3 regions of the Serratia symbiotica genome follow, and region 1 is predicted to be linked to each of the others. Evidence: predicted binding sites of a transcription regulator. Region 1 holds the regulator's gene; each other region holds the start of a gene.
What was found. Region 1 encodes Fur, which represses iron uptake genes when iron is present. Its sites were predicted from a motif close to ATAATAATGAGAACNACTATCAA; they were not measured.
Positions count from the first base shown of each region.

Region 2: a site for Fur is predicted at 1,581-1,603, ahead of exbB (tol-pal system-associated acyl-CoA thioesterase). Genes of this name have one in related genera too.
Region 3: a site for Fur is predicted at 1,527-1,549, ahead of fes (enterochelin esterase). Genes of this name have one in related genera too.

Region 1 is NZ_CP050855.1:1,919,315-1,922,601, reverse strand. Features, by position in the region: gene SYMBAF_RS09595 (beta-N-acetylhexosaminidase) at 1-783, shown strand, start outside; gene fur (ferric iron uptake transcriptional regulator) at 1,175-1,621, opposite strand; gene fldA (flavodoxin FldA) at 1,942-2,481, opposite strand; gene ybfE (LexA regulated protein) at 2,664-2,939, opposite strand.
Region 2 is NZ_CP050855.1:560,222-563,508, forward strand. Features, by position in the region: gene exbD (TonB system transport protein ExbD) at 123-545, opposite strand; gene exbB (tol-pal system-associated acyl-CoA thioesterase) at 550-1,506, opposite strand; gene metC (cystathionine beta-lyase) at 1,763-2,959, shown strand; gene SYMBAF_RS02920 (DedA family protein) at 3,093-3,287, shown strand, end outside.
Region 3 is NZ_CP050855.1:2,842,426-2,845,712, forward strand. Features, by position in the region: gene fes (enterochelin esterase) at 51-1,427, opposite strand; partial or broken gene SYMBAF_RS18120 (TonB-dependent siderophore receptor) at 1,788-3,287, shown strand, end outside.

The sequences.
Region 1 (3,287 bases):
GCCAAGGTATTCGCCACGTCGCGCGTGGGCGTGAATTTCTGGGATACCCTGTACTGGGGCGGCTTCGACAGCGCCAACGATTGGGCGAACAAGGGATACGAGCTGATCCTTTCTAACCCGGATTACGTCTATATGGACTTCCCGTACGAAGTGAATCCAGACGAACGCGGTTATTACTGGGGTACCCGCTTCAGCGACGAGCGCAAGATGTTCAGCTTCGCGCCGGATAACCTGCCGCAGAATGCTGAAACCTCGGTGGATCGTGATGGCCACCGCTTTAGTGCCAAAAGCGGCAAACCCTGGCCGGGTGCCTATGGCATTTCCGCCCAGATGTGGAGCGAAACCCAACGCACCGATCCCCAGATGGAATACATGATCTTCCCGCGTTCGCTATCAGTGGCCGAACGTGCCTGGCATCGTGCTTCCTGGGAGCAGGATTACCAGGCTGGTCGTGTGTACCAGGGTGGGGAAACGCACTTTGTTGATGACAACGCCTTGGAGCAGGACTGGCTGCGCTTCGCCAACCTGATCGGCCAGCGTGAGTTGGCCAAGCTGGACAAGGGGGGCATCAGCTATCGCCTGCCGGTACCGGGTGCTCGCGTCATCGGCGGCAAGCTGGAAGCCAATATCTCTTTGCCGGGGTTGGGCATTGAATATTCTAGCGATGGCGGCAAGCAATGGCGGCGTTACGATGTGCAGGCCAAGCCGGTGGTAACAGGTGAAGTATGGGTTCGTGCGGTAAGCCCGGACAACAAGCGTTACAGTCGTGCTGAAAAAGTGTAAGGCAGGTTCCACGGAGACGGAGGTAGCCGGTTACCTAATCCTTTACCCGACCAGCAAAGAGGATTTATTCGATACGGGTGGTTATTCGCGTATTTAATAGCCTGCTGAAATCGGGAGAAAATAGTTGGTGATCAACACAGTATCAGACTGTTCTTAAGTAAGAACCTATCCATTAGGCTACTTATTTGCCATTTTGGCCCTGGGCAGTGCTCACCCTCCTCATGGACTCCCTGCGCGCTGCGGTTGTTGTGCGCTGTCCGTGTCCAAAATGGCTGCAACAATGTACGCTTAGTGTGCGGTACTTTCTTCAGTGACCTGACAAGGGACAAGGGCGGGGCCAGCCGCGTCAGTGCCGGGTTTAGTCTGCTAATCAATAATCCCGCTAGTGGGATTATTTCTTGTCGTGCAGCGTATCGTCTTCGCGGCAATCACCAGTTTCACAGTGGCCGTACAAGTACAGACTGTGGTTGGTGAGTTTGATACCGTGTCGCTTGGCGATATCCCGCTGACGCGTATCGATGGATTCATCACTAAATTCGATCACTTTGCCGCAGTCCAGACAGATTAGGTGATCATGATGGTACTGTTGAGTCAGCTCGAACACTGACTTGCCGCCTTCGAAATTGTGACGCGTCACAATGCCCGCATCATCAAACTGGTTCAGCACGCGGTAAACCGTCGCCAGCCCAATTTCTTCACTCATATCTATCAGTTTTTTGTACAAATCTTCCGCACTGACGTGATGGCATTCCGGATTTTGCAGTACTTCCAGGATTTTGAGTCGCGGAAGCGTGACTTTTAAACCAGCCTTCTTTAATGCGATGTTGTTGTCAGTCATGCGGATTCAGTCCTGTTGCTATACTAATCAACGTAAGGCGTTTTCACCTGTGTCATTGGTTAGCATAAAGAGTTAATTGCGTCTCATTATAGAACTGGTTGTTCTAAATGGAAACCGCACATTGTTAGTAGTGATATGATTAAATTCCTTTACTATATCACCGCAACGCTTTGATGGCTAAGATAAACCGATGACGCAGTTTACCGTGACAATGTGGGAAGCTACAAATGTGTCGCTTCTAATTACAGCAATCTGTACTGCTGATAATACTATGCACTTGGCTGGGCCTACGTTCAACTGTTGGTCAACAACAATGGCGCTCAGCCGACGATATCACCCAGGCTCAGTTCTTCGACGATCTGCGTAACCCAGGCTGAAACGCGCTCGTCGGTTAGCTCGGGCTGGCGGTCTTCGTCGATCGCCAGCCCGATGAAGTTGTCATCGTCTGCCAAGCCTTTGGATGCCTCGAAGTGATAGCCCTTGGTTGGCCAGTGACCAACGATGGCGGCACCGAGCGGCTCGATAATGTCGCGGAGGGTGCCCATCGCGTCACAGAAGTATTCCGCGTAGTCTTCTTGGTCGCCGCAACCAAACAACGCAACCAGCTTGCCGCTGAAGTCCACGTCTTCCAGCATTGGAAAAAAGTCATCCCAGTCGCACTGTGCTTCACCGTAGTACCAGGTTGGTATGCCCAGCAGTAGGATATCGAAACCTTCAAGATCTTCTTTGCTGCTTTTTGCGATATCGTGAACTTCAGATACCCCATCGCCAAACTGTGTCTGGAGAATTTTCTGAATCATTTTGGCAATGTTTTCGGTATTGCCAGTGTCGCTGCCAAAGAAAATGCCTACCGTAGCCATATCGCGTATAACCTTTTATTTCAATAGATTGCATTACACGATGTTAGGGATAACTCCGCTAACATCGGTTGAAATAGTACCCGGCAAGAGTTTGGAGCACCCTAGCGGCGCGCGTTCTTACCGGTAAACATCTTATTCTGAACGCTGCGACGCCTGTGTGGCTAAAGCGATCAATGTTCTGGTCACTGCTCTGCCAGTTGCGCCAGCAGCATGTGCTCGATAAGCTCGCTGCGGCTAATATTGCGCTGTTCCGCCAGTTTGTTCAGAGCGTCTACCGCATTTGCGTTGATTTTCAGCTCCACGCGGCGCAACCCACGCACTTTATCGCGCTGTAGCTGATTGCGCTTATTGATTCTAAGCTGTTCATCTCGAGATAGTGGGTTGGTTTTCGGGCGTCCCGGACGGCGTTCATCTGCGAATAGATCCAGCGTCGTGCGATCCGTTTGTTCTTTTGCCATAGGTAGCGGTGTACTGCAAGGGAGTATGCATCAAAAAGCGCTTATACCCGTCACACTTCAAGTTGCATGTGCGTTAGCTTTCCTCGCTCACCCCAGTTACTTACTGCTGTAAGCCCCTGCGGGAGCGCTGCGTTGTTGCCTTCCTGCAACTTGAATGATTTAAGGTATACATGCTTCTAGACGGTTCGGTTAACACACTTCGGGCCAATTAAACCCTTACTCAAATTTACCCCCAGATTGACGTTAACGAACACGCTGTAAATGGCGGTAAAATCATAACGAGGTATATTACCCCAGCAGGTAGAGCAACGACAATGCCTAACTAAGCCATAAAGGTGCCAAGTGGTT
Region 2 (3,287 bases), 1.4 Mb from region 1:
TGTCATCGGTGTGTGAATGCCATCCAGAGCAGGCTTATGTGTGATGTTGTTGGGTGAAGATTGTGCCGCGCTGAGGCTGTATACAGCTCGTTGAAGTGGCACCTGAACCGCCTTCTAGCCTGCTATTTGGTGGTACTTTCCATGCCCACCAGCCCGACTTTCAGGTAACCTGCTTTACGCAAGGTGTCCATCACGCTCATCAGTGTTTCATAGTCCACGCTCTTGTCTGCCTGGAAGAAAATGGTGGTTTCTTTGTTCGCCTGAGTGCGTTGATCCAGTACCAACAACAATTGATCGACATTGACCGGCTGATCGCCTACATAGAGCTGTTTGTCCGCTTTCACCGATAGAAACACTGGTTTCTCTGGCCGTGGCTGTGGTTTGGCGGAAGATGCTGGCAAGTTGACGCGAATATCCACCGTTGCTAGCGGCGCGGCCACCATAAAGATGATCAACAGCACCAACATCACGTCGATAAACGGCGTCACGTTGATTTCATGCAGTTCGCCGTTGTCGTCCAGACCTTCATTTAAGCGCATCGCCATACCCTCACGCCACCTGTGGTTGCTGTGCGTGTGGGGAGCGTTTGGCTTCCACTGCTGCGGCCAGATCCAGATCGCGGCTCTGTAACAGCATCACTTGTGCTGCAACGTCGCTAACCTGGGCGCGGTGGCTACTGATCACACGGGCGAAGATGTTGTAGATCACGACTGCTGGGATTGCAGCACACAGACCCAGCGCCGTTGCCAACAGGGCTTCTGCGATGCCAGGCGCAACCACAGCTAGGTTGGTGGTCTGCGAGTGTGCGATACCAATAAAGCTGTTCATGATCCCCCAAACGGTGCCGAACAGGCCGATGAACGGTGAGATAGCGCCAATGGTGGCCAGGAAGCCGTTACCGCGCGCCATGTCACGGCTGTAAGCTGCTACGCGGCGCTCAAGACGGAAACCGGTGCGTTCCTTAATGCCGCTGTTGTCGTTGGATTTTGCTGACAGCGCCAGCTCGTTCTGCGCATCGTTTAGCAACACTGCACTGATACTTTGTTCCGAGAAACTCTGCGCCAGCTTGGATGCTTCATCCAGCGAATGCACCTCAGCCAATACCCACTGCTCGCGGAGTAGGCGGCGCTTGGCACAGAACAGCTCGCTGCCTTTGGCGAACAAAATAGTCCAAGTAACGATAGACGCCAGCACCAGGCCAATCATCACCACTTTCACCACGATGTCGGCGTGCTGGTACATGCCCCAGACAGAAAGATCCATGTTACCTGTTGCTGGTGGCTGAATAGTTGGCGCTGGATCCAGCGGGGTGATGTTCTCTGGCACGGAGCCAGGAACAACGCTTTCGGTAACGGCGGGAGGTGTTTCCGGCGCAGCCTGTACGCGACCTGCTAGCCCAATCACCAATACCATTGAAGCGATCAGAGCGTAGCCGAAAGCCTTACCCTGTTGCCCCCGACCCATGCTGGGCGATCCTTGATTTAAACTCTTGCCAGCCGTCTTCACGCTGTGCCTCCAAACTTGTTACCGATCAAAATGAAAGAATTATCAGCGTGCGATCATATCAAACCAATCAGGGATTGATAGTAGTTCTCATTATTATTTACTAAATAATCTGGAAAATTTCAGCAACGTTGAGCAGCGGATTATAGCGACCACATTATTAGATGTGAAAACGTCTGGATGGCTATTGTGTGGCGTGCTAACGTTAAGAGAGAGTACAAAATGGCAGCGTGCAGCAACCACCGGTGGGTCAAGTATCATGACGTCAAAACATATCGAAACTACGCTGATCGGCGCTGGCCGCAGCAAACGCTACACCCAGGGGGCCGTGAATCCCATTACCCAACGCGCCTCCTCATTGGTTTTTGGAACCGTGGCGGCTAAGAAGCACGCCACTGCCAACCGCGCCCACGGTGAGTTATTCTATGGCCGCCGTGGCACCCTGACGCACTTTGCCTTGCAGGATGCGATGGTGGAACTGGAGGGCGGCAGTGGTTGTGTGCTCTATCCTTGCGGAGCGGCGGCGGTTTCCAACGCCATCTTGTCGTTTGTTGGTGCCGGTGATCACTTGCTGATGACCGGCTCGGCCTACGAACCCACGCAAGACTTTTGCACCCATATTCTTGGCCGCATGAAGGTGGCCACGACCTATTTCGATCCGCTGATCGGCGTTGGTATCACCGAACTGATCCAGCCCAACACGCGCGTAGTGTTTCTTGAATCTCCCGGTTCTATCACGATGGAAGTACAGGATATTCCTGCAATGGTACAGGCCATTCGTGCCGTGGCACCGGAGGTGGTGATCATGATCGACAATACTTGGGCGGCGGGTGTGCTGTTCAAAGCATTAGATTTCGATATTGATATTTCCATCCAGTCTGGCACCAAATACATTATCGGCCACGCTGATTACATGCTCGGCACCGCCGTTGCCAACGCGCGTTGTTGGAACCCACTGCGTGAATATTCCTATCTGATGGGACAAATGGTGGATGCGGATACCGCCTATATGGCGAGCCGTGGCTTGCGCACACTGTGGGTGCGGCTCAAGCAGCATGGGCAGAGCAGTATTGAAGTCGCCAATTGGCTGACTGGTCGGCCTGAGGTCGCCGTGATCAATCATCCGGCACTGCCTAGCTGCAAAGGCCATGAGTTCTACCGCCGCGACTTCAGCGGCTGCAATGGCTTGTTTTCCTTCGTGCTGAAAGATCGTCTGAATGAGAGACAATTAGCCGCCTATCTCGACAACTTCAGCCACTTTAGTATGGCTTACTCCTGGGGGGGGTATGAGTCGTTGATCTTGACCAATCAGCCGGAGGAGTTGGCGGCAGTCCGTCCGGCTGGCGGTGTCGATTTTTCTGGTACTTTGGTGCGCGTACATATCGGCCTGGAAAACGTTGACGACCTGATCGCCGATCTGGCGGCGGGTTTCGAACGCATCGCCAAAGCGTGCTGACTGGCTGGCCGGTTACTCAAAGCCAACTTTATTTATCTTTTTTAAGGTTTGCGTGAGTTATTAGCAGTACACTAGACAGATAGATACTGGGGAACGCGGTTATCAGCGTAACCAGCATACAACGGGACATAAAATGGATGTATTACGTACGATTATTCAAGCACTTTGGCATCAGGACTTTACCGCCCTTGCCGATCCCAGCGTGATTTGGGTGGTTTACGCGGTGCTTTTCACCACCCTATTTTTGGAAAATGGATTACTGCCGGCCGCTTTTCTGCCCGGTGACAGCCTACTGCTGCTGTCTGGTGCGCTGATCGCCAAAGGCGTA
Region 3 (3,287 bases), 920 kb from region 1:
TGTATTGTTATTGTTGTTCGTTACGTAGCACCAGGCTACGTTGCTGTGGTTCATCGAATGGATTCAGGTTTTCCATTCTGCCCCCCTTGTGTTGATGAAAGAGCTGGCTCCAACTGCACGGGACCGCTGGTAGCAAAGGATACGGCCCACACCGCCTGTAATCCGTCGGTTAGACCACCGCGCCAACAAAGCGCATCGTGTCCTCCTTCTACTACCCGGTAATGCACCCGATGCCCGGCATGGCTCAACAGCGTCGCCATTTGGCCACTGACTCGGTACACCAGCGTTTCATGCGAGCCAGCTTCCATAAACACTTTCAGCGCACCGGAATGACCCAAACCATGTTTTTCCACCTGTTGTATCAACCAACCAGCATCGTCCGGCATGGTCGGCTGCTGTAGCATGTCGCGCCGTGGCCACCAGAATGAACCGGACTGGCTGATCACCGCGCCAAAGCGCTGTGGCCAACGCAACCCGGCATACAGGGAAGACAGCCCACCGAAGCTCTGCCCCGCGACTACTGTGTTGGCGGGGCTGTCGCTGTATGACGCCCACTCGGCCACCTGCGGCATCAGTTCTTCCTGCACTGCCAACCAGAAATCTTCTTTGCAGGTCAGTTCGCGCGCACGCTGCTTCAGATCGATAACGTCGATCAGCACATATACCGCTTGCGGCAGCGCGCCCCCGCGTGTCAGTTGCATCAGCGGTTCCCACACCGGCATCTGCTGCGCCCAGAATTGACCATCGAGCAGAATAGCCAGTGGGCGTTCGGTTGGCTGGCTATCGCCGGTGGTATAGATCCAGACGTTGCGGCTGTTGCCCAGCCGCTCACTGCACCAGGTATGACGTTGCAGACGCGCTGGCGGTGCTGGCGTACAACGCCCGCTGGTGATCTCATACTCATCGAATGCGCGCCATGCCGGCTGCGGCGGCGCTTCCGGCAGATGCAGGCCAGAGAGAAAGTGGCCGCTAGTACCCGACCAAGCACGGCGAGGATTGAGTAGATCATGCGTGGCGCTGGCAGACACCTGATACCACCAGTGGCGCATGTTGTGCATGTTGCCGTGGGCGTCATCGCTGCTGAGCTCTGGCAGACACTCATCAAAGCAGGGAATAAAACAGTAACTACCACGCCAGTCACCGTTCAGCTCTGTCTGCCAATACCAGACGTCGGTACCATTCAGACGTTGCAAGCTCTGTGGGGGATTCGGCTGATGATGGTCAGTCAGGCAGTTAATGTGCACCCATACCCGCTGGCAGTTGGAAGTTAACTCGCATCCCTGGGGATCACGCCAGAAAAACGTAACTCGCCATCGGCCATTATCCGCTGGTTCCATCCACGGGGTGCCGCGACGAACCACTTGCAACCACCAGCCCGGGCTACCGGCATGGGGGCTGGTCAATAATTTGCTGCTTTCTATATTCACAATGCCTATCCGTTTTGTCGTTGGCGGTTCAGATAAACATTGGTCTTATCCGTAACGATAGGAGAACTAGCCTAGACGCAATGTAACGCAATAAGAAGAATAATATTGATACTTATTTGCATTTACAATGGTGTATTAACCTTGGAAACCGTGCAGAAATTGCACAATGGCGAGGGATGCTAGATACACAAGGTTATATCCCCTGCCGCAGCTGATTTCTTAATGCCTCAACCACGCAAAAACTACCACCACTCTTCCCGCTTCGCGCGGGTTATAGCAGCAAAGTAGGACACACCAACGAACCGCACATTATCTCGTTATTCTTTAGCCACTATCATTGGGTTAGGGCTAACATCAGCGATGGCCAACGCCACGTAGCAGACAGACACCACCACCGAAGAAAACACCAGTTCAGCCGATAAAAAACTACGAGCGGAAGACACCATCGTGGTGGCCGCTGCCAGGCAGAACTTGCAGGCACCAGGGGTTTCCACCATCACCGCCGAAGACATCAAGAAACGCCCGCCGGCGCGTGATATCAACGAATTGATCCGCACCATGCCAGGGGTTAACCTGACGAGCAACGCCAACAGTGGCCAAGGTGGCAACAACCGCCAGATCGATATTCGCGGCATGGAGCCAGAAAATACCTTGATCCTGATCGACGGCAGACCCGCCTCTAGCCGCAACTCGGTGCGTCAAGGCTGGCGCGGAGAGCATGATACACGCGGTGATACCGCCTGGGTGCCGCCTGAAATGATCGAACGCATTGATGTGCTGCGCGGCCCCGCAGCAGCGCGTTATGGCAGTGGTGCTGCTGGCGGCGTGATCAATATCATCACCAAGAAGACCAGCAACGCATTACACGGTACGCTGAACGGCTATTTCAACCTACCCCAGCATAAGCAGGAAGGTGCCGCTAAGCGCACCGACTTCAGCCTGTCCGGCCCATTGAGTGATCAATTGAGTTTCCGTCTGTTTGGCGGCTACAGCAAAAGGCAGGCCGATGCATGGGATATCAATGCACCCTATAAATCTGAACGTGTACCTACCCATATCAATAGCATTCCCGCTGGGCGCGAAGGCGTCATCAATAAAAACATTGATGCACTGCTTCACTGGGACTTCGCCCATTTGCAGTCGCTGGAGTTCGAATATGCCTATGACCGCCAGGGCAATTTGTATGCCGGGGATACCCAGAACACCAACACCATTGCGCTGGTGCAAAGTAACTCCGGTAAAGAGACCAACCGCATTTATCGCGAAAACTACGGTTTGAACTACCACGGTGCACAATGGCGTCAGCACCAACAACTACGTGCAATTTGAGCGCACCCGCAATACCCGCCTGAACGAAGGGTTGGCCGGCGGCCCCGAGGGCATCTTTAATCTCAAGGATCCTGGTTTCAGGACCACCAAACTGGACAGTTTCCTGGCACACAGCGAAGTCAATATGCCGCTTGAACTCGGCGTAACACAAACCGCTACTCTGGGTGCCGAATGGAACCAGCAGCACATGAAAGATGCATCGTCAACCAGTCAAAAGCTGGTGGGAAGAACCTTACCCGGCCGAGAGAGCGGCACTCGTAGCCCTTATGCTTCTGCCCATGTCTTTTCACTGTTCGCCGAAGACAATCTGGAACTGACCGACAGTACCATGTTGACGCGGGCCTGCGTTACGGTATGCACTCCAAGGCTGGCAACAACTGCAGCCCATCACTGAACTTGTCGCAGGAAGTAGGCGACAACTTCACCCTGAAAATGGGCATCGCCCACGCCTATAAGGCACCTAACCTATTCCAGACCAACAAAAATTATTTGCTGTACAGCCAAGGCCAAGGTTGCGTGGGCAGCGATATC